2 regions of the Pseudoalteromonas sp. PAB 2.2 genome follow, and region 1 is predicted to be linked to the other one. Evidence: riboswitches for the same ligand, from Rfam matches in the RefSeq annotation. Region 1 holds a riboswitch; the other holds the start of a gene.
The links. Region 1 has a riboswitch for cobalamin ahead of BWD47_RS12850 (TonB-dependent receptor domain-containing protein). Riboswitches for the same ligand answer to the same signal wherever they lie in the genome.
Positions count from the first base shown of each region.

Region 2: another riboswitch for cobalamin. It lies ahead of BWD47_RS17890 (ABC transporter ATP-binding protein); the one in region 1 lies ahead of BWD47_RS12850 (TonB-dependent receptor domain-containing protein).

Region 1 is NZ_LYPI01000013.1:106,752-122,261, forward strand. It holds partial or broken gene argH (argininosuccinate lyase) at 1-1,231, shown strand, start outside; gene BWD47_RS12795 (hypothetical protein) at 1,814-2,020, shown strand; gene BWD47_RS12800 (hypothetical protein) at 2,035-2,559, shown strand; gene BWD47_RS12805 (hypothetical protein) at 2,571-3,080, shown strand; gene BWD47_RS12810 (hypothetical protein) at 3,139-3,606, shown strand; gene BWD47_RS12815 (capsule assembly Wzi family protein) at 3,618-4,994, opposite strand; gene coaD (pantetheine-phosphate adenylyltransferase) at 4,991-5,473, opposite strand; gene BWD47_RS12825 (TetR/AcrR family transcriptional regulator) at 5,692-6,345, shown strand; gene thiI (tRNA uracil 4-sulfurtransferase ThiI) at 6,455-7,912, shown strand; gene BWD47_RS12835 (ketopantoate reductase family protein) at 8,034-8,936, opposite strand; gene BWD47_RS12840 (VanZ family protein) at 8,929-9,279, opposite strand; gene BWD47_RS12845 (YajQ family cyclic di-GMP-binding protein) at 9,434-9,916, shown strand; cobalamin riboswitch at 10,134-10,289, shown strand; gene BWD47_RS12850 (TonB-dependent receptor domain-containing protein) at 10,323-12,176, shown strand; gene msrA (peptide-methionine (S)-S-oxide reductase MsrA) at 12,237-12,770, opposite strand; gene BWD47_RS12860 (efflux RND transporter permease subunit) at 12,856-15,510, opposite strand, start outside.
Region 2 is NZ_LYPI01000022.1:760-16,269, forward strand. It holds gene BWD47_RS17880 (FKBP-type peptidyl-prolyl cis-trans isomerase) at 161-589, shown strand; gene BWD47_RS17885 (histidine phosphatase family protein) at 645-1,262, shown strand; cobalamin riboswitch at 1,538-1,660, shown strand; gene BWD47_RS17890 (ABC transporter ATP-binding protein) at 1,810-2,643, shown strand; gene BWD47_RS17895 (iron ABC transporter permease) at 2,636-3,625, shown strand; gene cobT (nicotinate-nucleotide--dimethylbenzimidazole phosphoribosyltransferase) at 3,629-4,690, shown strand; gene BWD47_RS17905 (adenosylcobinamide-GDP ribazoletransferase) at 4,694-5,488, shown strand; gene cobU (bifunctional adenosylcobinamide kinase/adenosylcobinamide-phosphate guanylyltransferase) at 5,485-6,012, shown strand; gene BWD47_RS17915 (cobyric acid synthase) at 6,012-7,496, shown strand; gene cobO (cob(I)yrinic acid a,c-diamide adenosyltransferase) at 7,496-8,095, shown strand; gene BWD47_RS17925 (cobalamin-binding protein) at 8,133-8,954, shown strand; gene ung (uracil-DNA glycosylase) at 8,951-9,622, shown strand; gene BWD47_RS17935 (DUF3545 family protein) at 9,653-9,841, opposite strand; gene tal (transaldolase) at 10,031-10,981, opposite strand; gene yaaA (peroxide stress protein YaaA) at 11,203-11,982, shown strand; gene BWD47_RS17950 (mechanosensitive ion channel family protein) at 12,118-13,053, shown strand; gene BWD47_RS17960 (hypothetical protein) at 13,452-13,838, shown strand; gene serA (phosphoglycerate dehydrogenase) at 13,990-15,219, opposite strand; gene rpiA (ribose-5-phosphate isomerase RpiA) at 15,234-15,510, opposite strand, start outside.

The DNA.
Region 1 (15,510 bases):
TAAACAGGTTGATGTGTTAAATCAACAAGAGTACGACGATCTTGTCACAGCACTTAATACTCTGTTGGATGAGGTTAAAGCTAATCCACAGGCTGTTGCTGTGGCAGGGCATGAAGATATTCATTCTTATGTTGAGTCGGCATTAATTGACAAAGTTGGCGACTTAGCAAAAAAACTTCACACAGGTCGTAGCCGCAACGACCAAGTTGCTACAGATTTCCGTTTATGGTGTCGCGACACAGCGGATCATATTCTTGACGCTATTGCTGATTTAAAGGCCGAATTTATTGCTTTAGCAGAACGTGAGCTGGGTACTATTTTACCGGGTTATACACATTTGCAACGCGCTCAGCCCGTGCTCTTTAGTCATTGGTGCATGGCGTATGTGGAAATGCTTGAGCGTGATGAAAGTCGTTTAACAGATGCGAAAAAGCGTATGAACTTTTGTCCATTAGGCAGTGGTGCACTGGCAGGTACGGCGTACCCAATTGACAGGCAAACGCTTGCCGAGGGGCTAGGTTTTACCGCTGCAACGCGCAATAGTCTTGATGCAGTGTCTGATCGCGACTTTGTGGTGGAGCTATTAAGCTGTGCCTCTATCTCAATGATTCATTTATCTCGTATGGCTGAAGATCTTATTTTCTATAATTCTGGTGAAGCAGGGTTTGTTGAATTGTCGGATGGTGTGACGTCGGGTTCATCATTGATGCCACAAAAGAAAAACCCAGATGCACTTGAGCTAATTCGGGGTAAGACAGGGCGAGTTTTTGGTGCTTTTAGTGCCATGATGATGACCTTAAAGGCCTTACCACTTGCATATAATAAAGATATGCAAGAAGACAAAGAAGGCTTGTTTGATGCGATGCCAACGTGGCTTGCGTGTATTCATATGGCACAAGCATGCATTAAAGGGATTAAAGTTAATGCTGAAAAGACCCTAGCCGCAGCAAAAGGGGGGCACTCTAACGCCACCGAATTGGCTGACTATTTAGTGGCTAAAGGCATCCCCTTCAGAGAAGGCCACCACATCGTAGGCACCTTAGTGCAAATGGCTATTACCGAAGGGAATAACTTAGAAGATTTAAGTTTAGAGCAATTCAAATCTGTGCATAGCATTTTCGAATCAGATGTATATCCTGTATTAGAAATAGATGCATGTATTAAAGCGCGACAGGCTTTAGGGGGTACCTCGTTAGAACAAGTAACGAGCGCCATCGATAATGCCAAGAAGTCTGCTAATAAAGATGTGTAATGCACATTAAGCTGATGCCGAATTAACGGTTCTGTTATTTCGGCTCAAAGCTATGGATGGCTGAATTCTTGCCGCACCAAAGTGACAGCGTACACAGACATTTTACAGTGTGGTGCTGATGGTTTATAAACAATAGCCAAAAATTTGGCACGATGTCTATTAACTCAACGCCATAATGTATTACTCGTTGTGCAAAAAGTGTGATGAGGCTGTTTGTCTTATACACGATGAAAATAATGTGTGTCGCTCACGTTAAAAGAACGAAATTCATTTTGAAGTCTTGTGATAATGCGGTGATCCCGTGTAAAAACGAGGCTTAACTCCCTGGATAGGAAAAACGCACGGTTACCCCTGTGCGTTTTTTTATGCCTAAAATTTACAAAGGTCAGCGGAAATTGATCAAAATGATCGTTGTTTCTAAAAAGTTGGATCACTAATTGCAAAGTTAGAGACAGCAGTTATTTTACTGCAAAAAGCGTCAAAAGAATGAGAACGCTTAACTCAGCTTACAACCTGTTGTAAGCTTATTGTAAACAACTAATAATTTAAAGGATTTAACTGATGCAAGTTACGAACAATAGCCAACTTCAAATGCAAGCTTACAGCCAAATGCAACAAACAAAGCCCGCTTTGGAACAAACTACTAGTAATAAAACCCTGCAATCTGATACAGTAACTTTATCAAACGAAGCGCTGTCTCTATCAAGTGGTATTGATCTTCAACGCGGTGGCGGCGCTGTTTTTCCAAATAAGAAGAAAGAAGAATAAATGACGGGTAATGGATGTTTCTAACTGAGCTTTTTGGTGTTTTTTCATTGTCGGCCTTTGTTGTATGGGGCATGTTAATGGCGTTCTTTTTTAATGTATTTGTGTATACATTAGGAGTGAAGAGAAAAACGACCTTGTTGCTCAGTTCATTCATAATGGCAACCTCTTATATGGCAGGGGATTTTTTATTCACTTGGTTATCACCAGTCCCAGCTACTTACCTCGATTGGGCATTATATGATGTTGTGACCATAGTATTCTTGGTTTCATCTTATTTCGTTTTTAAAAAAACTACCCCTTCATTTCTTTACCTCATAATTGGCTTAAGTATTAACACAACGTTATTCTTGCTAATGTATCTGGACCTATTTATTTACGGAAATACTCAACCTTGGTTCTTTTGGGATATTTATTCTTTTGGTGTAAATATAGTTGATTTATCTATGATTGTTGCTTTGATTGTTGATCGTGACTTTCTTGGATTGAATAAGTTTAAAACATTTATACATAATTCTCTCAAAACTCATAAGTTAGCTTAAAAAGTTAAGCTATGTATATCAGTGATGTAGTAGGAAGCCTGATAGGAGCCTTCATTGAATGGGGATTTTTAATGGCATTCCTTTTCAATTTAGTAACCCACATTAACAAACCAGATAAACGTCTTGTCGTTTTGTCCTTGATAATGATGCTTTCATACTTCTTGAGTGGAGTATTAAATTTATCAAGCAATATCTATCTGAACTGGTTTTACTTTGATGTTATAACCATCGCGACCATATTTATTTGGATTTACTGTGGGCGAGCCGACTCTTTCTATGCCATTTATTATGTCGTTGTAGGCTTGTTTTTAAACTCTCTTTTGATGCTTTCTATTTTTGTAGATATCGTACTTGTTGAAAATCGTACTCCTTGGATTCTTTGGAGTATCTATTCGTTCGGCGTAAATATTATTGATCTTATGATGATAGTCGCATTACTTACTAACAAGGATTTTTTTAAGTTTGCAGCAGTAGCGAAACGTTTTCGTTCTAAAGCGACTAGAAGACTGCCCAGTGCTTAAACTCTTGCAAGAAAACTTTGGTCTTTATCTCGCTACTTTCATCATGTGGGGATTTTTAATGGCCTTTTTATATAACATGGTGAAGAAGTCTTCATCGCCAAATGGTGATAAAACAGTGATGTGGATGGCGCTGGCTATGTTTATCTCTTACATGGCTAGTGACCCATTACTTAATATAGCGTTTGGCTACAATATGTTAGATTCGAGTTTTGCATACGTCATTTGGGCTGGCTCTGATTTATTGATGTTGGCCGTTATCTGGTTAGTCGCCCACCAAAAAACCTTTCTTGAAGTGCCTGCAAAGCTGTATATTTACACGGGGCTTTTAGTAAATACATCGCTGTTTTTAGGGATGTACTATGATATTAACTACACTTATACGGGTGAGTGGTGGTTTTGGGATTTTTACACTATTACAGTGAATCTCATGGACATGATGATGCTTATAGCGCTGTTTTGTAATAAGGATTTTTTAGGGTTAGTAAAGCTTTATAGAAGCATGCGAGGTCAAACCAAATTAGCCTGACCTCACCCGCTCTAGAAACGGTATTCCCAGCTTGTTCTAAGTGCTGTATTCGTGTTTGAGTCGTTGCCCATCTCACCTTTTGAGACCAGCCCTGTTACTTTCCAAAGACCATTGAAGAGTGCTTGTTGGTAGCCAAGTTCAAGTTGCAATTGGCTTACGCTGGTAATGGTTTCGTTATCAAGGCGTTCACTATCAATCCATCGTAGCTTTGCATGTCCACCATAGCCATCTAAAGTATGGTAATAGGCTCCAAGGATAGCCGATTTACTTTGTTGTGGTATTGAGCTTCCTACAAGTCGCTGGCGTTGAGTATAGCTTCCTGAGCCGTAGACACACTCGCTATGTAGTTCACATGTTTGTTCTGTATTTGAGTACTCTAAATACGTTTTTAATAAACTATCCGATGTACCAAAATAACTTTCAACGCCTAACGTGTAGAACGGATCGCTGGGTGCTAAACCACTTTTGTTTTGACCCATTACCTCTGCGTAGAATGCCACAGGGTGCGATAACGCACTTGTTGAGTACTTAATATCAAAACTTGTTAAACGGTGAGTCGATTCGTTATTTTCTAATGCAATGACATCACGCTCTGTTGATGTTAAATAGTCAGAGCCGGCAGTATTAAAGGCAACTTCTAGTCCCATAAGTGGTGTACTGGCAAATCTGAGGGCCCAATAATCACCTTGTTCACTGTTGTTTAGATACGGTTTTTGCTTGGCATATATCCCCGTTAACTGCCAATTCCCCACAAACGATAACCAATGTGGGCCAACATACTGGCTATTAGCTCGACTAAAACGCAGTCCTTTCATGGGCGCGGCATTATTAGAGAGTAACAGCGCATTTTCGTTACTAGGCCCCCACCAGTGACTGACTTGTTCAGCACTAATAGACCAGTTACCGACAAGCACAGCTAAATAGCTGTCTTGGTAATTAACATGCTGTGTATCGAGTGCCTCATCGGCGTAATTAACACTGACTTTTGCACTGACACGCTGACCTGTGATTGAGCCGTAACTATTTATACCGCTTTTTTGCTGGTGGCGTTTACCAAAGCTTTGGTGTGTTTCAGGCTCGCTATTGTAATTTAAGCGCACACTCGAGCTGGTTTTTTGCTTCGCATTATCTAACGCATGTTTTACATGCTGATAAGCAAACAAGCTTTGCGCGTTAAGTTGGCTGGTATTTACAGACGCTAAGTCTCGTGCAATTCCTTGCCACATAAGCGGGTAGCTATTAATTGGTTGCTTAATAACGCCTTGATTAAATAGCATTTCGATTGATGCGCGTAGCAGTGGGTCATCGCTTTCTATCCATGGCCCAGCAATACTTGGCGCAGAGATCATTAGTAATGCACTTAAGCTAATGAGCTTCTTTAATTTCATCCGTGTATTTTTTCCTGTAATGCTTTACCAACTATTGGGTCAACAAATTCACTTACATCGCCATGATGACGTGCTACTTCTTTCACTAAGGTTGAAGAGATAAAAGAATTTTTTTCGGCAGGCGTTAAAAACACGCTCTCTAAATCAGGGTTTAGGCGGCGGTTCATGTTTGCTAATTGAAATTCATAGTCAAAGTCTGACACCGCACGAATACCGCGAATAAGAACTTCTGCTTTATGCTCGCGCGCTAAATCAGCCAGTAAACCAGAAAACCCGATAACACTGACATTATCAAGGTGCGCTAATATTTTATTAGCCAGTTCAACACGCTCATCAAGTGTAAAGCAAGGTTGCTTACTTGGGTTGTGCGCAATTGCAACAATAACGTGATCGAACATTTTTGCAGCGCGATGAATTAGGTCTGTGTGGCCATTTGTTAGCGGGTCGAATGTGCCCGGATATATTGCAGTAACGTTCATAACTATCAGCTATCTATAAATTTGCTTGTTATATTAACAGTGTTTGAGTCTGTATGCAGCTTAGAAAATACGCGTATCTTACTAGTTTTTGTCCCTAAAAAGGAACGGTAAACCGATTGAGGTTAGATTTTTTCAAGGTAGTATTTTATTGCCGCGCATTTGTTTATACTGCTTGGCTTTCAGTACTTAATAATCATAAAAAACAGAGTAATCAGCATATGAGCACTAAGGATAAAATTATACACACCAGCATTGAGTTATTTAACCTCCATGGTGAGCGTGCCATAACAACCAATCATATAGCTGCACATATGGGTATTAGTCCGGGTAATTTGTATTATCACTTTAAAAATAAAGAAGATATCATCCGTCATATATTTGCTTTATATAGTGAGCACTTGCACACTCACTTCAAGCCGTTAACCCCCGATGATGATGCACTCGAAAACTTAGCAGGGTATTTAGACTCCTTGTTTGAATTGATGTGGCGATACCAGTTTTTTTATGACAACTTGGGTGACATTTTGTCGCGAGACGAAGCCCTTAAAAAAGATTACATCGAATTTCAGGCGGCATTACTTGAACAAGTCAAAGAGGTTTTATTAGCGTTGAGAGCGGGTGATATTATCACCATTGAAGATGATGATGTAACAGAGCTTGCTCATATGTTAAAAATGACAGTGAGTTTCTGGACACCTTATATCAAAGCGCGTCGCTTAAGTGGTGAATTGGCAAGACAAGATATTTACCACGGTATTTTAAAGGTGTTATTACTATTAAAAGCCCACTGTACTGAGCATAGCCTAGCGCAAGTTAACCAATTACGCGCGAAGTACTTAGCTTTAGCTAACGCTGAACCAACGGCACAATAATCCGTCTGAAGCAGTTTATTTCCTAGACGCTATAATTTTTGTTATAATCGCGCGCCCTTGAGGTTGGTATGTCTCAAGGCGTGTGAATTCCACAGTCTAAGAGTGAACTATGCTTAAATTTATCGTCAAATTACACCCAGAAATCGCTATCAAGAGTAAATCTGTACGTAAGCGTTTTACCAAGTTATTAGAAAATAACATTAAGATCGTTTTACGTCGTGTTGACGAAAAAGTGCAAGTAAGAAACAACTGGGATAATATTTCAGTTGTAAGTCTCTTGGAGTCAGAACAAGTCCGTCTCGATATCATCGATGGCTTAAAGCGTATACCTGGGATCGTACAGTTTATAGAAGTAACAGAGACTGATTTCGAATCGCTTGATGACATCTACCAAAAAGCCAAAGAATTAATCGGCCACACCATTGAAGGCAAAACATTTTGTGTTCGTTGTAAGCGCTCTGGTAAGCACGACTTTACATCAAGTGATGTTGAACGCTATGTAGGGGGTGGGTTAAATCAACATGTAGAGGGCGCGCGCGTTAAGTTATCTCACCCAGAGGTAACAGTACGTTTAGAAGTGCGTGACGAAAAAGCCTACATTGTTACAGAGACTCATTTTGGTATGGCTGGTTTCCCATTACCAACGCAAGAAGATGTGCTATCACTGATGTCAGGTGGTTTTGACTCAGGTGTTGCTAGTTATCAAATGATCAGAAAAGGGGCTCGTACTCACTTTTTGTTCTTTAACTTAGGCGGTGCAGCGCATGAAATTGGCGTGAAGCAAGCAAGTTACTACATTTGGAAACAGTTTAGCTCAACCCATAAAGTGAAATTTGTCACTGTTGATTTTGAACCCGTCGTAGCGGAAATACTCGAAAACATTGAAAACAGCCAAATGGGCGTTGTACTTAAACGTATGATGATGCGTGCTGGCAGCCAAGTGGCTGAAAAACTAGGTGTACAAGCACTTGTTACCGGTGAGAGTATTGGCCAAGTTTCGAGTCAGACGCTGGCAAATTTAAGTGTGATTGACCGTGTCACCGAAACGCTGATCATTCGCCCACTTATTCAACACGACAAGCAAGATATTATTAATATTGCACGTAAAATTGGCACAGCAGAAATGGCAGAGAGTATGCCTGAATACTGTGGTGTAATATCTAAAAAACCAACAGTTAAAGCAAAAATTAAAACCATCTTAGCTGAAGAAGCTAAATTTGATTTTGATGTACTTAATACGGTGGTTGAAAATGCACGTGTTATGGATGTCCGCGACATTGATACCGAAGCAAAACAAGAAGTGAAAGAAGCAGAGTCAGTCTCTGATCTTCCAAAAGACGCAGTGGTTGTTGATATTCGTTCACCAGAAGAAGAAGACGCTAACCCGCTAGAGCTTGAAGGTATCGAAGTAATTCATTTACCATTTTTCCGCTTAGCGACTAAGTTTGGTGATTTACCAAAAGATAAAGAATACTACTTATATTGTGCTAAAGGGGTAATGAGCCAGCTACAAGCGCTTATTTTACACGAAGAAGGCTTTAGCAACGTAAAAGTGTATCGCCCATAAGTAAACGGGTATAGAAAAGCGCGAATTTCGCGCTTTTTTAATGCCTAACGAAAGACGCTGACTTTTCAATTTGCTGTTAATTGGCACACCTTCCAGCCGCCATAATAGAAGAGGGGTGTTGTTAAAGCCCTGCTGATTTGGCTTTTATCATACTAAGCATGGCTTGATTGTAGGGGGTTTTCACTCCAAGCTTAGCGCCTTGCTCACATACATACCCACAAATAGCGTCAATCTCAGACGCTCTATTATGGCTAATATCTTGTTGCATCGACGAAAAGTTTGCGGCGGTTGCACTCATTACACTGTAGGCATTGTTTAGCGCGTCACTTAATGAGAGTGAAATACCTTGTTTGTTAGCAACTAAGCACGCCTCACTGAGTAAATTAATAATTCGTGAGCTAAAGTGCGGCGTACGAAGTTGACCGTTTTTTACATTATGAATAGCGCTTAACGGATTAATAGCGATATTCACCAACAGTTTTTGCCAACGAAGGGTATGAATATCATCGGTAACACTAAAATTAGGTAAGCTGCTAAAGTGCTGCTCGATCTGCTTTAGCACTTTGCGCGCAGCATCATTACACGTACCTAAAAGACTGGCACCGTCACCAGTATGATTCACGCTGTATTGAGTTGCTTTGAACCCCGCCTGCTGAGTGGTTAAAAATGATAGACCTTGATGGGCCGAAAGCGCGGCGTTAAGTTCATCCACATTGCCCATGCCATTATGAGACAAGATAACTTGGCAGTGCTCAGCTAGATAAGGTTGAAGTTGCTTAAATGCAGCTTCAACCTGAAAGGCTTTCACCGTAAATAACACCCACTCGAATGGGGCAAACTGGTTAAGTTCTTTATGATTAATTAGGCGTGCGTTAATAGGTTGTGATTTACCATTTGAAGATTGATAAAAACGGGTGGTCAAAGTGGGCTTGCGCGTTAATAAGGTAACAGTATGTTGAGCTGATAAAAAATGACTGAATAACAAGCCAATAGCACCATCACCTACAATTAAAATATTAGCCATTGCGCTGTTTATTACCTAAATGAAAACCAAGTTTAATAATAAAGTAGCTCGAAGCACCTATAAAATCGGCAACAAAATCGGCAACTGAAGCTTGACGATAAGGCAGCATATCTTGCATAAACTCAATGGCAGCACCGTACCCTGCAAGCAATAATATTTGCACTATAAGGGGTAATTTAAACGCTTTATCCATCACCATAGCCAGTACGAAGAAAATGCCAAAATGCGCGACTTTATCAACATGTGGGAATAGGTTACTTACGCCTTTAATTTCTTTGGCGAAAAGAATAGTGAAGCCAATAATGCTGACTAAAAATATAATTTGGTATATGCGCCTAGTCACAATAAACCTTTAAACTGCCTAAAAAATGAATGGGCAGTATATCAAACAATTTTCGTATCGCACCTGAACGGTGTGCAGAAAAATGTAAAGATTTATAAAATTGACGTTATAATCCTAGGCATATTTATTTTAAAAATCTTGTTAGGAGAACCCCATGCCTTCATTTGATATTGTTTCTGAAGTAGAAATGAACGAAGCGCAGAATGCAGTGGATAATGCTAAGCGTGAATTAGAAACACGTTTTGACTTTCGTGGTGTTGATGCATCAATCGAATTAAACGACAAAGTCATTAAGCTAAAAGCTGAAGCACCACAGCAAGTTATGCAATTATTCGATATTCTTGCTGCGAAAATTTCAAAGCGCGGTTTAGACGTATCTAGTTTAGAGCTTAGAGATGAGTCGCGCAGCGGTAAATTCGTCATGCGTGATGTGGCACTTAAGCAAGGTATCGAAAAAGACGTTGCAAAGAAAATCGTCAAGTTGATTAAAGACTCAAAAATTAAAGTACAAGCCGCTATTCAAGGTGAAGAGTTACGTGTAACGGGTAAAAAGCGTGATGATTTACAAGAAGCAATGCAAGTTGTTCGTACTGCTGATTTAGGTCAACCATTCCAATTCAAAAACTTCCGCGATTAATTAATTTTATTGCGAAAGCACTGTCTGACTACGAACGCACAGCTCTACTAGAAGAGCGGTGAAGTTGTGACTAATCTAAAGCCAAACATAAACGTGTTTGGCTTTTTTATTTTACTTTCTATCTAAGTTCATTTAGAAGTTTAGACGTCCATTGACATTTATTCCTAAAATCATCACAATAGCAGCCTATTTTCAAGGTGCTTGCTGTATCTGCTTAGATACATGCTATTTCAAAGGCTGAAATAACAGCAAGATAATCGGGAAGCTGGTGCGTTTTCAAGGAGAAAACAATGCCAACACTGCCCCCGCAACGGTAATGCGTATGCTCAGTATATGCAGAGTCCGGAGACCGGCCTTGAATTAACTTACTATTTGCGTGTGCGGTGGGCACAGGCTAGGGGATATCATGCTATATAAATCTACGTTAGGCGTAGCGGTTGCTGCTGCGTTGTCTTTTTCTGTGTCTGCGGATGAGCAATCAATCGAGCACATCACAGTGACTGCCAATAAATTCGAACAATCTATTAATGAAGTCTTAGCGAGCGTTACAGTCATTGACCGTGCTGATATCGATGCAAGCTATGTTCGCGACTTACCTAGTTTACTGGCAACACAAGCCGGTTTCCAAATTAATGCTAATGGTGGTTTTGGGCAAAGTTCAGGTGTTTCACTTCGGGGTGCCAGCTCACGTCATACGCTTATTTTAATTGATGGTGTACGCACAGGTTCGGCAACGCTGGGCTATAAAAGTATTAGCAATATTCCGTTAAACAGTATTGAACGCGTTGAGGTCATTAAGGGTTCTCGTGCTGCTGTGTATGGCTCAGATGCGTTAGCGGGTGTGATCAATATTATTACTCGTAAAGCACAAAATACCACCTTGGATATCACCTTTGGTTCAGATTCTTACCAAGAGTACCAAGTGGCTACTGGTGGTCAGATTGCAGACGTCGATATTTCTGTTAATGCAGGTTACGAAAAAACAGACGGCTTTGATGTATTGCAAGGTGTAGCGCCTGATGAAGATGGCTATGAAAATAAAAACCTTGGTTTTAACCTAGGCTATCAAAATGAGCGGCTAGGGGAGCTTTTATTACAGGGTCAGTACTCAGAAGGTGAAGCGCAATACGATAGCTCTTTTAGTCCTGCTGATAGTACAGTAGAAAAAGGTGAGTTCGAAAACTACCAAGCTTCATTAGGTTGGAAAAAAGCATTCGAAAAACACGCCCATGCGATTGATATTGCAATCTCTAGCGACAGTTCAGATGACTCGCGTATCGACTACACCGGTGCAACGGTGGTTGATAAGTTTGAGACAGAACGTGAGCAAATCGATTACAACGGCCAATATTTTTTAAATCAAAGTTTAACAATTAGCGGTGGTTTAAACTGGTATAAAGATGAAGTAAATACTAATTCTGGCACTTATCTAAAAGACAGTCGTGAGGTATTCGCTGCGTTTGTTGGGGCTTACTACGATGATGAGCACGTGCTGGCAAATCTAACGGTACGACAAGATGATGACCAACAATTTGGTGACGAAACAACCTATACGGCAGCGGTCGGTTATCATCTAAATGATATCGCGACATTCCGCTTAAGCCAAAGCACCGGCTTTAAGTCACCAACCTTTAATGATCTGTATTATCCCGGCTCTGGTAACCCAGAACTCAATCCTGAAACATCAGATAACCAAGAGTTAGGTTTGTCACTTAATGTGAATGATATCAGCCTAGATATCGCTATTTTCCGCAGTGAAATAGATAACAAAATTGCCTGGGCACCAAATGCATCCGGCGCTTGGCAACCAACGAATATCAATCAAGCTCGCCACGAAGGGGTTGAATTTAGCTTTAAAAACCAAGTGCTAGGTTTTGATCACAGCTTCAATTTTACCTACCTATCAGCAGAGGATACTGAAACAGGTAATGCATTGACCTATGTATCTAAACACAGCGTGAATTGGTCATTACATAAAGCATGGGGCGACTTTGATGCTGGTATTGATATGCAATATCGCGGTGATCGAGATGGCAAACTGACACACTTACCTTCATACACGTTATGGAACCTTGTGGGCCATTACCAAGCAACCGATAACCTGACCGTGTCACTTCGCGTAGAAAATCTATTCGATAGAGAATATAACGCCGTTGATGCGTATGGGAAAGATCTCGATGGTGATTTCATCAACGACGAATTTTATTACTACAATACGCCAGAGCGTCGCTTATTTGTAGGTGCCCGTTATCAGTTCTAATAATAAAGGAAATTATTAGTTCTGCGTCTAAAAGCTCGCTACCTACTTAGCGGGCTTTTTTCATTTTAATTTATCGGCGTAATAACGAGCGAACTTTTCAAGTTTAGGGGCAATAAGAATACTGCAATAACCTTGGTTCGGGTTTTCGTTATAGTAATCTTGATGGTATTGCTCTGCTGGGTAAAAGTGTGTAAGCGGGCTCAGCTCGGTGACAATCGGCTCACGAATTTGTTTTTGTAAGGCTGCTATCATCGCCTCTGCTTCATCTTTTTGCTGTTCATCATGATAATAAATGACACTGCGGTACTGTGTGCCAACATCATTACCTTGGCGGTTTAATTGTGTCGCATCGTGCAGCGTAAAAAACATTTCAAGTAAGGTATTGTAGCTGATAATGCTGCTATCAAAGTCCAGTTGTACGACCTCGGCGTGTCCGGTTAACCCCGTACAAATCTGCTGATAACTGGGGTTTTCAATCTCGCCGCCAGCATAACCAGAGCTTACATTTAATACGCCTTTGACGCGTCTGAATGCGGCATCAATACACCAAAAGCAGCCACCACCCAATGTGGCTATTTGTATGTTGTTATTCATGTTTTACTCCCTCACTGTTTTGCTGACTATAGCTGAAAAAACAAAACGCCGTAAAGACGGCGTTTTATTGAAAGCTACAGAGCGTCTAAATTTCTTCTAACGGTTTGTCTTTCGCTTGCTGTTCCAGTTTACTTTGTAAGTACTCTGGTGACTGTGTATTACGCGCAAAGGCAGTATACGCAGCGGGCACAACAAACAAGGTGAGTAAGGTTGCCACAATTACCCCAGTGAATACCACAACACCAATTACCATACGGCTTTCTGCACCCGGACCACTTGCGAGTACTAGCGGTACAGAGCTCATTACGGTTGTTAATGAGGTCATAATAATGGGACGTAAACGCTGCGTAGCAGCTTGTGTAATGGCTTCGTTAAACTCAACGCCTTTATCTCGTAGCTGGTTTGCAAATTCAACAATCAAGATACCATTTTTAGCACTTAAACCTATTAGCATCACAATACCAATCTGGCTGTAAATATTTAGCGTTAAGTCTGTGTACCATAAACCAAATAAGGCCCCAACTAAACCGAGTGGCACAGTTAGCATGATCACCAGTGGGTGAATAAAACTTTCAAACTGGGCTGCAAGCACTAAGAACGTCACTGTCAGTGCAAGGATGAACACATAGGTCATCGCTGATGCACCTTCGTAAAACAGCTGAGACTCACCTTTGTAATCAATGGCGCCATCAATGTTGTTCTCTTCAGCGGCAACCTGATTTAAAAAGTTCAGTGCTTCTTCTAAGGTGTAGCCATCAGCTAAGTTGGCGCTAAGAGTAATCGCACGCATACGGTTGTAGCGATTTAAACGTGATGCAGTCGCTTCTTCTTTTAGCGTAATGAGGCTATCTAGCGGCACGAGTTCACCACTACGTGATTTTAGGTAGATGTTTGAGATATCCGTTGGGTTAGCAAAGTCTTCTTTGGTCCCTTTTAGGATCACATCGTACTCTTCACCACGGTCGATAAAGGTTGTCACTCGACGTTGACCTAGCATGGTTTCAAGAGTGCGGCCTACATCGGATACAGACACGCCTAAATCAGCGGCTTTGTTTTTATCGATATTGATTAAAAACTGTGGGAATGTCTCTTTATAGTCGTGGTCAATGCGCACAAGGCCTGGGTTTTTCTCAGCACGCTTAATAATGCGATCACGCCAATCGGCTAATTGGTCGTAATCGTTACCTTGTAATACGAACTCAATTGGGCGTGATGAGCCACCGCCACCAATACCACTGCGCATAATAGCAAAGGCACGAATGTCAGTCACTTCTTGCATTTTTCCACTAATTTCATCGATCACTTCCCATGTTGAGCGTTTTCGTTTATCCCAATCGGCCATACCAACGATTGCAACACCCCCTTGGCCGCCCCAGCCAGGTACACGAATGAGCACACGGCTCAACTCACCAGACTCTGAATATGGCATTAAACGCTCTTCGATTTTAGCCATATTAGCGGCGTTATTTTCGTAACTTGCCCCTTCAGGGCCGCTCATCATGATAAAGAAAGTACCGCGGTCTTCTTTTGGCGTCAGTTCCGAAGGAATTTGCTGAAATAGCATGAAGCTGGCAACGCCTGTCATGATCATGGTGAGCAACAAGCTCCATTTTCGACTCATGTTTGATGCTAGTGAATTACGATACGCCTGTTCAATTTTGGCAAATGTTTTATCCATCCATTGGCTAAATTTACTTTCTTTTTCAGAGGCTTTAAGTACCTTTGAGCACAACGCTGGTGACAAGGTTAGCGCGGTAATACTTGAGAAAAACACAGCCGCACTCACTGCCATGGCAAATTCTGTGAACAATGCGCCAATACGGCCATCCATAAAGACCAGTGGCACAAACACTGAAATAAGCACCAGCGTGGTGGCAATAATGGCAAAGCCTACTTCACGTGCCCCACGAAAGGCAGCAAGTAAAGGTGGCTCACCAAGCTCTATACGGCGGTGAATGTTTTCAAGCATTACAATGGCATCGTCGACCACTAAACCAATGGCTAACACTAAAGCGAGTAGGGTAAGCAAGTTGATTGAGTATCCCATGGCAAGCAAGAACATAAAGCTACCAACGAGTGCCACAGGAACAGTAACTGCGGGCACTAAAGTCGCGCGAATACTCCCCAAGAATAAGTAGATAACTAAGACAACCAAGGCCATTGAAATAGCGAGTGTGCGGTACACTTCGTTAATCGATTCTTTAATGAACACTGACGAGTCGTAGCTGTCTTGAATCGTGGTGCCTTCAGGTAGGTTACGTTTTATTTTCTCAAGTTCGGCGCGGGCATTGTCTACCACAGTAAGGGTATTCGCTTTTGCTTGTTTTACAATGCCTAAACCAATCATGTTACGGCCATTACCACGGAATAAACTTTCGTCGTCAGCAGCTTCTAAATGCACATCGGCCACTTCACCTAGGCGCACTAAGTAGCCGTCGTCGCCCCGTTTAATAACCAGGTTTCTAAAGTCGCGTTGATCCTTATAGCTGCGTGCTGTACGCACAGTAAAATCACGGTCAATTGATTCAATCTCACCAGCGGGAAGTTCAACGTTTTCTGTGCGTAAGGTATTCTCGATATCGCTGCTGGTAATCCCACGTGCCGCCATGGCTTTGCGGTTTAGCCAAATTTTCATGGCGTACTTACGCTCACCACCGACACGTACATTCGACACACCATCAACTACGGCTAAACGGTCGACAATAAAACGCTGTGCGTAGTCAGAAAGTTGCAACGAATC
Region 2 (15,510 bases), on a different contig from region 1:
CTTTAGTGCTGAAAAGTCTCTGAATTGCCACTGTAGTGTATCTTTCAGATTAAGACATTGTTGAGTTTTTAGCGCTTGCTACTCTACTTTAAACTCCTTGCTTCCCTATCTTTGTTATGCGATAAAGCGCTTTATATTTGTAATACAATTAAGGTGTTTTGTGTCTCGTAAGAAAACAACAAAATCGAAAGGCTCATCAGGTTTAAACCGTAAGAATAGTGAAGCATTTATCAGCAAATTTTCAGCTCATCCAGATACACAAGTGTGCCCATCGGGTTTGATGTATAAAGTTGTAGAGGATGCGGCAGGTGACAAGCTCACAGAGTTTGATACTGTTGTTATTAATCAACGAATTATGCTCGCTGACGGTCATGTTATTGCCGATAGCTATAAAGCGGGTATGCCGGAGGTGTTTGCTTTATCGGAAGCGATTGAAGGCCTAAGAGAGGGGCTTTTGTTGATGAATATAGGATCTCGCTATGAATTTGTGATCCCTCCTGCGCTTGCGTGGGGTAAAAAGGGGAATGGTGGTAAAATTGGTGCAAATGCAGTGCTGCATTTTGATGTTCGCTTAATTCGTTTAGCCTAACTCGACACTGAGCTAGAAACGCGTTACCGTCTTGTATGGCTGATTAAGGATATTTATGGACGCATTTACTTCACGGGTTTACTTACTACGTCATGGCGAAATTGCAACTCCGGGCATTCTTTGTGGGCACGTTGATGTTGCTTTGTCAGATGTAGGCTATGAACAGATGCGTCTAGCAAGCGCAAAATTATCTCGCTTCGATGCTATTTATAGCTCTCCGCTAAAACGTTGTTCAACGCATGCAGAATTCTTAGCTCGTCAGCATACAATCAATGTGCAATATAACAATGCATTGAAAGAGTTTAATTTTGGTGACTGGGATGGCCAAGATTACCAACAACTTTGGCAACAAAATGGTAAACCTCATGTCGGTGATTTTTGGCAACATCCGTGGCAGGTTAAAGTGCCAAATGGTGAATTAATGGCTGACTTTTACGCGCGAGTCGAAGCATGGTGGCAGGCATTTTTAGTTTCGCTTACAGAGTCCAAACATACGCAATCATTAGTGATTAGCCACGCCGGTGTAATTAAACAAATCCTCGCTATTATTTGTCATATGCCTAAACAAACGAATACTCACCTTAATGTTTTTCATTTACCTTATGCAGGGTTAATAACGTTAGATGTATATATAGATGAACAAGGGCAAGTGTGGCCTAAAATAGTTTTTTAGCCATCTAGAGTGATATTCATTGAATTATTTACTTAGCCCGCCATAATATACCGAACTACCTCAAAATTTAGATTTCGGCGTTTTACAGGGGCTTTATATCAAGGCGTTACTTTGCAGCACGTTTATAAGTAACAACTTAGAAAGTAAGTTTTTGAACAACGCTCTGCGGGTTGGTATAAAGCGATTAATTCCGCGTTATTGATTTTAGGAAGGGAATAACCATTCTGTGTAATCAATTTCTTTTGCCTATATTGCTTTAATTCCAACAGAAACTCGCATCATGAGGTCGTTTAGGTATATCTATATGCTATGGAATGGGGTGAGATTCTCCAGCTGTTCCCGCAACTGTAATCCATGATGAACATGGTCAGCCAGATACTTAGCAACAACAATTAGTCTTATTATGCTAATACAGTAGAGTGTTTATCGATTTGAGCGATTTAATATTCAAACTAATTAGTATCATTGAGCGGGTCAACTCACGTTATCTACTGATATAGGTCAGTGCTTTCTGGTGCGTTGATAAAACTCGCCAAGAGAGTGTAATTTGCAATTAAAAAGCCAAGGCACAACCCCTTTAATTTCAGTATCTGATTTAAGCTGGGGAATTGCTGATAAAACAATTCTTAAATCAATCAATTTGCAGTTAAATGCAGGTCAATTCATTGGTTTGCTGGGGCCTAATGGTGCCGGTAAATCAAGTTTATTGCGTTGCTTATATCGCTATTTAAAACCACAACAAGGTGCAGTCTTTTTAGCTGGCGATAACATTTGGCAAATCAGTGCTGATGAATTCGCTAAAAATGTTGCTGTGGTTTTACAAGAGTCTCCTTCGCAATTTAATTTATCTGTTTTCGATGTAGTTAGTTTAGGTCTCACCCCACATAAAACCCTGTTTAGTGCGACTAATGCCGATGATAAAAAGCGTATTTATCAAGCAATCGAGCAGGTTGGTTTAAGTCATCACACACAGCAAAGCTTTGATTCACTTTCGGGTGGAGAAAAACAGCGTGCACTTATAGCCCGCTCAATTGTTCAGCAACCAAAGTTATTGATTATGGATGAGCCAACCAGCCATCTTGACGTTAAGTATCAAATTCAAATTATGGAGCTTGCTAAGTCACTTGATGTCACTGTGCTCGCTTCATTTCATGATTTAAATCTAGCTGCTAGCGTATGTGATGAGTTACTTGTTATCGATGAAGGTCAATTAATTACGCAAGGCACACCAAAAGAGGTGCTTACAGAGCAGCTGTTAAGTGATGTTTTTGGTGTTTGTGCAAGAGTGTCTGCTCATCCTCAGTCAACCTCGTTTGATGAGTTCGTGCCACATATTACCTACTATTACGGCTATAACAGACAGGAGCATCAAGATGACTGATAGGGTGCGTTTTAGTCTCTGTGTATGCGTTGCACTTGTCAGTTGCTTTTTAGCACTCAGTTTTGGTGCCGCGAGTACATCAATGAGTGATGTGCTGCATAGTTTAATCAGCCAGGGCAGTGATGAATTTATCCAGCGTATTATTTTGCAACTGCGCATGCCACGTATGATATTGGCGTTTTTAGCTGGAGCTGGGCTCGCGCTTGCTGGGCTTATATTACAAACCGTAACGCGAAACCCGTTGGCAGACCCTTACTTATTTGGTATTTCTTCAGGTGCCTCATTTGGTGTGGTTTGCTTTATATCGCTTACCGGTGTGAGTTTTGGCTTTAGTATGTCGATTGCTGCATTTTTGGGCAGCTTACTCTCTATGTTTTTGTTGATTGGCATTGCTGGGCGTCGCCATGTAGGGCAAGTTGAAGCGATGTTATTGGCGGGGGTCGCACTGTCATTTCTGTTTAGTGCTTTAACCAGTTTATTACTTTATTTTAGCGATCCTCAAGCGATTACAGCTATCTTATTTTGGACTATGGGAAGTTTTTCACGTGCTGAGTGGGGAACGCTCTGGATCCCGCTCACCGTAATCATTGCGTGTATGACGTTAATGATCGCTTTTCGTCGTCAGTTAAACGCTATGTTACTTGGTGATGAAAGCGCGGCAACACTGGGGATTCATGCTCAACGTTTTCGTATTTTAATGTTACTGCTTAGTTCGTTAATTACTGCTGTTTTGGTCGCTATGTGTGGGGGGGTTGGCTTTGTTGGGCTTATGATCCCGCATATTGTCCGCTACTTTACGTCGCAAGGCTCAAGCCACAACCTTTTAATGACGAGCCTTGTTGGTGGTACATTTATGGTATGGGTCGATGTGCTTTGTCGTACTTTACTGACTAATCAAGAATTGCCTGTGGGTGTGATCACTGCGGCTATAGGCAGTGTGTTCTTTTTATCTTTACTTTATTTTCGTAAACAGCGCAGGTAGCCCATGTTTAATATCGCACCTCTTAACTCGCAGTATGCATCTGTAATTCAACAAAAAATAGATCTTAAAACCAAACCCTTAGGAGCGCTTGGTCAATTAGAAGAGTGCGCAAAAACGTTGACACTCATTTTAAGTCAATCTCTTAACTCAGAGCACGCTGTAGATGAATTTAAACCCGTTATTAACGCGCCGACACTCGTCGTTTTTGCAGGTGACCATGGTGTTGCTAGCCAAGGGGTTTCGATTGCGCCAAGCAGTGTGACTTCACAAATGATTGCGAATTTTGCGCATGGTGGAGCGGCAATTAATGTATTTTGTCGTCAACTTGGATGGCAGCTTGAGGTCGTTGATGCAGGCACTTTGTCAGAACAGCATCATATTAGTGTTCATAATCAACGTTTAGGGCATATTACTGAGTCAATAAATACCTCAATGGCGATGTCGCCAGCGCAAGTTGAACAAGGCTTTAAGTTTGCTAAGCAGCGTGTGAATGCAATAAAAAATACAGGGTGTAATACCGTAGCATTCGGTGAAATGGGGATTGGTAACACAACCAGTGCGGCAGCACTAATGGCTGCTCTATTATCATTACCTGCCGCTCAATGTGTAGGTAAGGGCACGGGCGTAACGGATGAGGTGGTAGCTAAAAAAATTGCGGTTGTTGAACAAGCCGTTAATTTGCATCAGGCACATCTAAACGATCCATTAATGACATTAGCGGCGCTGGGTGGCTTTGAAATAGTTCAAATAACAGGTGCTATTTTAGCCGCGGCGGAATTAGGCATGGTGGTGGTTATTGATGGCTTTATTTGCAGTGCCGCAGCATTGGTTGCGACACGTATAAACGCGCATGCACGTGATTATATGATTTTTGCTCACGCCTCAGATGAGCAAGGACATAAAGCCATGCTGGCAGCGTTAGACGCATTGCCATTATTAAACCTTAATTTGCGCTTGGGAGAGGGCAGTGGTGCCGCCTTGGCGTTACCATTATTACAATCATCGCTTGCATTTTATAACGAAATGGCAAGTTTTGCAGATGCACATGTTGAGCAGGTTGTTTAAGCAATGAATACACACAACCCATCGCCTTCTCAAAAGCAGCTATTATTGCTAGCTGTTAGTTTTTTAACACGTATACCTGTGACGCTTAATTTTGAGGTATCAACGACGGCATTGAACCAAGCCAGTCGCTATTTTGCTTTGGTAGGGGTTCTACTTGCGGGGATTTTAAGTTTAGGTTATCTCGTGTTTAGTTACTTTTTTCCTGCTTCAATTTCCGTGGCACTTGTTATGGCCTTAGGGTTAATTTTGACGGGGGCATTTCATGAAGATGGGTTAGCAGATGTATGGGATGGCTTTGGTGGTGGCTGGAAAGTTGAAGATAAGCTGACCATTATGAAAGACAGCCGTTTAGGAACTTACGGAGCGGCTGCACTTATTATTGTGCTGCTTATTAAGTTTCAAAGTTTAGTTGTGTTGTCTGAGTCACTAAATTTGCTACTCATTGCGTTGCTATTAGGGCAGAGCTTAAGCCGAATTGTCGCAACGAGTTTAATTGCTGACATGGATTATGTTAGTCACGATGCAACCAGCAAAGTAAAACCCGTTGCGATGTATTTAAGCACCGAAAGTTACCAAATACTGCTTGTGACAGGCGGGGCAGTGATACTTTTCGCATGGTTATTTTCAGTGTTCAGTATTTGGCACATCTTCACTGTAATCCTTGTACTTACTATAACGCGTTTTATATTGATTCACTGGTTTAAAAAACAGTTATCAGGTTATACCGGAGACTGCCTAGGTGCCGCACAACAAATTGCTGAGCTGGCTGTATATTTAACCTTAGTGAGCATGTTATGAAGCAACCACATACCTTGATTTTAGGTGGCGCACGCAGTGGTAAAAGCCGCTTTGCAGAGCAACTAGCTAGCAATTCAGGCAAATCGATTATTTATCTTGCGACAGCCAATGCGGGTGATAGTGAAATGGCTGAACGCATTGCACGTCATCAATTAGAGCGCGATGGGCGTTGGCAAGTTATCGAAGAGCCACTGCAATTGGCTAAAGTGCTCAAAGAGCATGGCAAAGCAGACCGCTGTATTTTGGTTGATTGCTTAACACTTTGGCTGAGTAATTGTTTATGTCAGCACGGTGAAGCATATTGGCTAGAGCAAAAAGCAGCACTACTTGATGTGCTTAAAGAGCTTCCCTGCGAGGTTATTTTTGTTAGCAATGAAGTAGGCCATGGTATTGTGCCATTGGGTGAATTGAGCCGCCAGTTTGTTGATCATTCGGGTTGGTTACACCAATCACTTGCCAAGCAGGTTGCTCGGGTTGAGTTTATTATTGCTGGCCTTGCACAAACATTAAAGAGGGAGCAATGATGAAAACCCTTATGGTGCAAGGCACGACATCTGATGCAGGTAAAAGCACTTTAGTGGCGGCATTGTGTCGCATTTTTGCTAAACGCGGCATTAAGGTTGCGCCTTTTAAGCCGCAAAACATGGCACTTAATAGTGCTGTAACCGCCGATGGAGGCGAGATAGGGCGTGCACAAGCACTGCAAGCAGTGGCAGCTAATGTGCCCGCTGAGGTTGATTTTAACCCTATTTTACTAAAACCAAATAGCGATACAGGTGCACAAGTTATTGTGCATGGAAAAGCGCTTTCGAATATGGAAGCCGGCAGTTACCACGATTATAAAAAGGTCGCTATGGACGCTGTACTCACCTCTCAAAAGCGCTTAAGCGAACGGTTTGAGCTATTAGTTGTTGAAGGCGCAGGCAGTCCAGCAGAAATTAATCTCAGAGAAAATGATATTGCTAACATGGGTTATGCTGAGGCTGTCGATTGCCCAGTGATCATTATTGCCGATATTGATAAAGGCGGGGTTTTTGCTCACCTGGTTGGGACGTTAGCGTTGTTATCTGAATCAGAGCAAGCGCGCGTAAAAGGGTTTGTAATAAATCGTTTTCGTGGTGATATAGCACTGTTACAAAGTGGTTTAGATTGGCTTGAGCAATACACGAATAAACCTGTATTGGGGGTTTTGCCATACTTACATGATTTAGCCTTAGATGCCGAAGATGCCGTGGCTATTGCTAATAAAGTTGCTGAGCCACAGTTACACATTGCTGTTCTTCTTTTACCTCATATTAGTAATCACACTGATTTCGATGTCCTCAGACTGCAACCAGAAATAGACCTTCACTATGTCCGTCATACACAATCGATTCCTGATGTTGATCTAATTATTATTCCAGGTAGTAAGAATGTGTTAAGCGATTTAGCCTTTCTAAAAAATGAAGGGTGGGACAAACAAATACACCGCCATCTTCGTTATTCAGGCAAAGTGCTGGGGATTTGTGGTGGCCTACAAATGTTAGGGATGCGAATTGCCGATCCTCATTCTGTCGAGTCTAGACTTGGGGAAGCAAAAGGGTTGGGAATCGCTAATTTTGAAACTCAGTTAGGCCAACAAAAAGTGCTGACACAAGTAACTGGAATATTGCATTTAAACAGCAGCGAACAGCAAGTTTGTGGTTATGAAATACATGCCGGAATAAGTGAGGGGCCAGCGCTTGAACAGCCTTTTATAACGTTTGAACAGCATCCGAATGGCTTTACCCATGACGGCTTTATTAGCGATGATAACCAAGTAGCAGGTACTTACTTACATGGGCTTTTTGATACACCTGATGCAGTAAATCAGTTGGTCAGATGGCTAGAGCCTGAGACGAAATTGACACCTATCGATCTTAATCAACACCGCGAACAGCAGTTAAATAGACTCGCAGACGTAGTGGAAAAACATATGGATATTGAGCAAATTATCAATATTTATGACACCTTTAGTAAGGAAAAATAATGAGCGAAAACAACCAAGATAAGCACCAACAGCGCCAACAAAAAGTAAAACAAAAAGTAGACGAGCGCATCGCCGCGGCTCAAAAAGAGCAAGGTATTTTTCAGGTCATTACAGGTAACGGGAAAGGAAAATCAACCTCAGGCTTTGGTACTGTAGCGCGTGCTGTGGGTCATGGCATGAAAGCAGCTGTTTGTCAGTTTATTAAAGGCACTTGGGAGTGCGGTGAACGTAATTTACTCGAAAAAGCAGGCGTCGAATTTGTCATTATGAATACGGGTTTCACTTGGGAGACTCAAAATAAAGACTCTGACACAGCGGCAGCGCAAGTAACATGGCAAGAAGCAAAACGAATGCTAAAAGATGAGTCTATTAATTTAGTGATGCTCGATGAAATCACTTATATGATTACCTATGGCTACATTGATTTAGATGAAGTCATTGCTGCAATTAGTTCGCGACCTGCAATGCAATCAGTGATTATTACAGGGCGAGGCGCGCACCGAAAACTCACAGAACTTGCAGACACAGTGAGTGAAGTACGTAACGTGAAGCATGCATTTGATGCTGGCATAAAGGCACAAAAAGGGTTTGATTACTAATATGAAAGCACTGACCTTTAGTTGCTTATGGGCATTGATGTGGTTGGCTCAGTTTTCTTACGCACATGAAATTAAAGAGCCTCAGCGTATCGTTGCTTTGGCTCCGCATATAGTCGAAAACCTGTTTGCAATTGGTGCTGGAGATCGCATCGTTGGAACCGTCGATTATGCCGATTACCCTGCACAAGCCAATGAAATTGAACGAGTGGGAGGTTACTATGGCATCAATATGGAAAGGCTCTTATCGCTGAAACCTGATCTTGTTCTTGCATGGAAGACCGGTAATAAAGCTGAAGATCTTGCTTACATTGAGAAATTAGGTATTCCGGTTGCTTACAGTAACCCAGACCAAGTGGATAATGTGGCTGATGAGTTACGTAAATTAGGTGAGTTAACCCATTTAAAAACGCGAGCCGATAGAGTCGCCACTGAGTTTGAAGTAAAGCTTGCTGCCATCCGCGCTTCACAGCAGGATAAACCCCCAGTGAGTGTGTTTTATCAGTTATGGCCAGAGCCGATGATGACGGTGGGTGGTAACACATGGATTAATCAGTTACTAACGATTTGCCATGCTGACAATGTATTTGCAAACAGTGAAACCGATTATCCGCGTATCAGTATTGAAAATGTGCTGGTAAGTAAACCCGAGGTGATTATTATCCCCGATGAAAAATCGAAAAAGCCGCAACCTCAAATAGATTGGCGACAATGGCCTGAATTACCGGCCGTTCAGCATAACCAATTTATAAGTGTTAACGCTGATTTATTACATCGCTTTACAACCCGCATGCTTGATGGCTTGAGCGAGATGTGTGGTAAAATAGACATTTCAAGAAAGCAAATACAGGCTTCAAAATGACCAACTGGCAAGATTTTTTAAAGGCTGAATTAGCCAAGCCCTATATGCAAGACACACTAACCTATGTTGCTGATAAACGCGCTGCGGGTGTTGTTGTATTCCCACCTGAAGAACAGGTTTTCTCAGCCTTTAACGCCACTCCTTTAAACGATGTGAAAGTGGTTATTTTAGGGCAAGACCCTTATCACGGTGAAGGGCAGGCACATGGATTATGCTTTTCAGTGCAACCTGAGGTTAAAAAACTGCCACCTTCACTTAAAAACATCTATAAAGAACTGGCCACAGATATCGACGGATTCGAAATACCTGAGCATGGTTACTTACAAAGCTGGGCAGAGCAGGGCGTGTTTTTATTGAATACAGTACTGACCGTTGAGCAGGGAAACGCGCATTCACATAAGCACTTGGGATGGGAGCAGTTTACAGACCAAGTTATCGCACTGATCAATCAGCAATGTGAGGGAGTTGTGTTTGTTTTGTGGGGGGCACATGCACAAAAGAAAGGTAAACACATCGATACATCGCGTCATCATGTGATCCAAGGCCCTCATCCCTCACCTTTGTCTGCACATCGAGGTTTTTTTGGGTGTAAGCACTTTTCAACGATCAATCAGCGACTGAGCGAACAGCATAAAACACCGATTAATTGGCACCTTCCTAAAATTTAATGCAAACAAAAGGCCCTTGCGGGCCTTGGTTTAAAAGTCTAGCTCATCAATCGCTATACTGTCTGTAAAGTAGTCTAACTCCTGTAGTTCTTTACGTAATCTGTGCTTATCTTTCAAAGCTTCGATTTCGCGCCATTTTCTCTTTTTATTTTTTGTAGAGGTCTTTTTTGTTGTACTAGGACCTTCTAATATTTCTAAAATATCGTCTAGGCTATCCATGAACTTCTCCTATTGATTATTTTGAACCTCGGAAATACCTATACCACAGGCTAGACAAAAATAGAATAAAAAAGTGACGATATTGTTACAGAAATGTGATTGCTAGATGAATAGATCAAAATTTTGTATGGTATATAAACAAAAACGCCACCGAGAGCGGTGGCGTTTATTTATAATGATTTTTGCAGATTACATTGCTTTAAAGCGTGCTTCTAATTCAAGCTGCGCTTCGGCAAAAGAGCGAATGCCCTCAGCTAGTTTTTCTGTCGCCATGGCATCTTGATTATGTAACCAACGGAACTCACTTTCAGTCAGTGGTGCTGGTTTTGGTTCAACGGTAAAGTCGCTTTCAAGTAAGTACTCTTGTGCGTCTGTAAGCTCACCAAGCTCTTCAAGTAATGCAGGGCTGATTGTTAATTTATCACAACCAGTAAGCGCGATGATTTCACCCGTGTTACGGAAGCTTGCACCCATCACGACTGTTTTATAGTCATGGCGTTTGTAGAATTCATAAATACTACGAACAGACTGTACACCAGGGTCTTGCATTGGATCAGTCGGTTTTTCCATACCATTCGCTACATGCCAGTCAAGAATACGGCCAACAAACGGTGAAATTAGAAATACATTTGCGTCGGCACAGGCACGTGCTTGTGCTTCTGAGAATAACAGCGTTAAGTTACACTTAGTGCCTTCTTTTTCTAATTGCTCGGCAGCTTTGATGCCTTCCCACGTTGATGCAACTTTAATAAGAATTTTATCTTTGCTTACCCCTTCTTTTTCGTAAAGGCTAAGTAAAGTATGTGCTTTATCAATCGTCGCTTGTGTATCGAAAGATAAACGCGCATCGACTTCTGTCGAGATATAACCCGGTACAATTTCGCTGATTTCTTTACCAATTAATACGGCAAAATAATCGCAAGCAAGTTCAAGTTGCTTGGCTGCATCTTGCTCTGTTTCTTTTGCGTATTGCCATGCCTTGTCTAGATAAGGTTTATACGCTTCAATTTCACTGGCTTTTAAAAGTAAAGATGGGTTAGTTGTTGCATCTTCTGGTTGGTGCTTTTTGATAGCTTCAATATCACCTGTATCTGCAACAATAGATGAATGCTGTTTAAGCCTTTGTAGTGCTGAAGTCATTTGCTTTCCTCATTCCAAGCAAGTTAAAAGAAAATCCATTATAGCCACCTTAATGCTGCAACACTATGACAGTGTTTAATAGGTCAAATGTCCTTAACTAAGAAAACTAAGGCATTAGATGTGAAAATGCAGCGAATTAAGGCGGGGCGAAACAAAACGTGCATTTTGATTCATTTAATGTTGAAATTGACATCAAACAAATTACAAGTCAATAGCTATCTATGATCACAGTTATTTCACCTGCAAAAAATTTAGATTATGAAACACCAGCCACGACCGACAAATTCACTCAGCCTGAATTACTCGAGCACAGCGAAGAGTTAATGTCAGTTTGCCGTGATTTAACCCCTGCCCAAATTGGCAGTTTAATGAAAATCAGTGATAAACTAGCCGGTTTAAATGCAGCGCGATTCGCACAGTGGTCACAGCCGTTTACAACAGAAAACGCAAAACAAGCCGTCCTTGCATTTAATGGTGATGTGTATGGTGGTTTAGATGCACAGTCGTTAACACATTCTGACTTAGATTATGCACAGTCTCACTTACGAATTTTATCTGGCCTTTACGGTGTGCTTAAGCCGCTCGATTTAATGCAAGCTTACCGCCTAGAAATGGGCACCAAGCTTGAAAATCCACGCGGTAAAAACTTGTATGAGTTTTGGGGGAGTGTGATAGCCGAAAAACTCAATACAGTCTTGGCAGAGCAAGACAGTAAGTACTTAGTAAACCTTGCTTCAAATGAGTATTTTAAAGCAGTTGATAAAAAAGCCTTAAATGCACAAATTATTACACCTCATTTTAAAGATTGTAAAAACGGCCAGTATAAAGTGATCAGCTTTTACGCGAAAAAAGCCCGCGGCATGATGGCGCGTTACATTATTGAGAATAAAATTACTCAATTGAGTGATTTAAAAGATTTCACAGTAGCGGGTTATTACTTCAGTAGCGATGCAACCGCGAAAGAGCTCGAACCTGTTTTTCTGCGAGAAGAACAGCACTAGAAAAAAGAGCCTACTTTAGTGTGTTAAAAGCCGTGCGATGCACGGCTTTTTTTATGGTTTTTATTTGTCTGATTAAACATGGCGTTCATTTTGCAAATTACCGAGTTAGTTAATATAAGATAACAAGGTATAAACATGCTAAAAATTCCATCCGTTAGTGAAGCTGAAAAGCTCATTGAAGAGAAGCTTGGTGGTTGGATTGATATTGTTATAAGTCATATTCCTAACTTCATCGTCGCAATCATAATAACCATTTTATTTTCGCTTTTAGCGCGAGTGTGTGGCTCAATGCTGCGTAAAATCTTACGTCGCTCTTTGGAATCAACGCAAATTGCTGATTTGATGTCGTCTATTGCAAAAGTGGTTATTCTTTGTGTAGGGCTGTTTGTTGCGCTCGATTTTTTAGGCCTCAGAGGCACCGTGACTTCATTACTCGCAGGTGCTGGTATTGTTGGTCTTGCTATCGGTTTTGCTTTTCAGGATATGACCGAAAACTTAATCGCAGGTATTGCCATGGGTATCCGTAAACCCTTTAAAGCAGGTGATGTCATTCGAACGGAAAGTGTATTTGGTACAGTGAGCGCGATTAACCTAAGAAACACCCTTATCGAGAATTTTTATGGACAACTAATTCTCGTACCTAATAAAATTTTATTTAGAAACATACTTAGTAATTACAGTACGTTAGGCGTTCGCCGTATTGAGGTGCCTGTGGGTATTTCGTATGCCGATGACCCAGAGCAAGCTGCAGAGGTTATCGTTAAAAAAATCAATGAATTTGATTTTGTGATCAAGCAAGAAGAGACCGCCGTGTACGCCGAAAGCTTTGGCGATAGCAGCATTAATTTACTGGTGTGGTTTTGGATTAAGTACCCCGGTGAAGCTGACTTTATGACTGTACGCCACAAAGCTGTTGTGGCTGTTAGAAACGCCTTAAGCGAAGCTAATATGACCATTCCATTCCCAATCCGCACGTTAGATTTTGGTATTAAAGGCGGCGAGAAATTAAACACCATGATCAGCGAAAAACAGCCAGATAAGGCCGCGGATGCAAAGCCAGCCGATAAGTAAAATTTACTGACTCACCGGCGTGATTTACACAGGGAAGTGTACGTGAGCTGGTGGTTGTTTCCGTTTTATTTTCAGTCTAACCAAGCCAAACCGATTCTGCCCCAAAACAAGTTAGGGTAAATCCTTTAATGATTGCTTTGAGCAATCAAGAGAGGGTCCAAGTCGTTTAATACTATTGGCTCTATTTTGCAAAACGAATGTTCCGCTAACGCATTTTCTTTTTCTGAATATTCTAAGTGATAATAAAAATATTATAGTTGGCAATGCATTACGTTATTTGTTAGAAATAGATTTATTAATACATGAGCGTGACATTGGCAGAAAGATGCGCGAAGCGCGCACTATAAAATTGTTAGGCATATATGATCGACTTTAGGAGCTTAATCGGAAAAAGTCTTGTGGCTGTTCAAACTGGTCACAATCACGAAAAAGTTCATCCGGCATGGCGTGATGAGACTAATGAAGGCTTTTTAATTTGCTATGACATAAACTTAGTGTTTCAAGGCCAAGAATCTTACTCAATCAAACCGTGTGAAGTAGATATTACCGATCGTTTTCCTGGTTTAGGGTTAATGCTAGAAAAGGTAGATACGATAGAGTCATCCATACCTTTTAATATTACTGACCTGCCATTGCGAATAAGTGAAATGTACCAGAGTGATCATCTAGGTGAGGATGTTATAAACCAATACGTTTTTGTTTTAGAGAATGGATCAAGCCTCGTTATCAGGCATATTTTTCCACCAATGACGCTGGGTATTAATGTAGTGTCAATAAATGCCTAACAAAAACAAGCACAGGAGCGGTTTTAAGCTGCTTTCGCTCCGCTCTTATCTTCACACAAAATTAACTGAGAGAGGGTGGCTTAAGCTCAACATCAAAAAAGCGCAATCAGTCAAACTGGTTGCGCTTTTTGCTTATTCGCTGTGTGAGCGATTAGTGTAAGATACGAGCTCTGATTGTACCTTCAACTGCACTTAGTTCTTTAAGTGCGACTTCTGAATGGTCTGTGTCTACATCAATTACTACGTAACCAATCGCTTCGTCAGTTTGTAAGTACTGTGCTGCGATATTGATACCGTGCTGTGCAAACGCTTGGTTAATTTGCGTTAACACGCCGGGTCTATTTTGGTGTACGTGCAATAAGCGACTGCGGTTAGCGAGTTCAGGCAGTGATACTTCAGGGAAGTTCACGGCTGTAATTGTTGACCCATTATCTGAATATTTAGCAAGTTTACCCGCAACTTCAATACCAATGTTCTCTTGTGCTTCTTGCGTTGAGCCACCAATGTGTGGGGTCAAAATAACGTTATCAAAACCACGCAGAGGTGAAACAAATTCTTCGTCATTCGATTTTGGTTCAACAGGGAATACGTCGATAGCAGCACCGCTTAGCTTTTTCTCGCGCAGTGCTTCTGCAAGCGCATCAATATCAACCACTGTACCGCGTGAGGCATTGATTAAAATCGCGCCTTGCTTCATGACTTCAAGCTCAGCCATACCAATTAGGTTTTTAGTTTGCGGCGTTTCTGGTACGTGTAAGCTAATTACATCGGCACGTTGCAATAACTGGGTAAGGTTATGTACTTGTGTCGCATTACCAAGCGATAGTTTGTCTTCGATATCAAAGAACTCTACGTTCATACCGATGTTTTCAGCCATGATACCGAGTTGTGTACCAATGTGGCCGTAACCAACAATACCTAACGTTTTACCACGGGCTTCAAATGAACCGTTGGCTGATTTTAACCAACCACCGCGATGAGCGAGGGCGTTACGCTGTGGAATACCACGAAGAAGTAATAAGATTTCACCAAGCACTAACTCTGCAACAGAGCGCGTGTTTGAGAATGGTGCGTTGAATACAGCAATACCACGCTCACGTGCAGCTTGCAGATCAACTTGGTTTGTACCGATACAGAAGCAGCCTACTGCAACAAGCTTTTCAGCTGCTTCTAATACCGCTTGATTAATATGAGTACGAGAACGAAGGCCAACAAAGTGCACATCTTTAATGCGCTCAATGAGCTCGTCTTCAGGTAAGGACGTTTTCACGTAGTCAATGTTACTGTAACCATTACGCTTTAGCGTTTCTACAGCACTTTGGTGCACGCCTTCCAGCAAGAGAATTTTAATTTTGTCTTTTGCTAACGATACCTTACTCATATCCTCATTCCTATTTACTTGATTTGCGGCCCATTTTTGGTGCCGATAATAACTTTGTCTGCACCGCGATGGGCAAACAAGCCGTTTGTAACTACCCCAACAATCTGATTGATTGTTAGCTCTAATTCTTTGGCATTGCTGATATCAAGATTATGCACATCTAAAATGATGTTGCCGTTGTCTGTCACTACACCTTGGCGGTACACTGGATCACCCCCAAGTTTTACGAGTTCACGAGCAACGTAGCTGCGAGCCATTGGGATTACTTCAACTGGCAGTGGGAATGCCCCT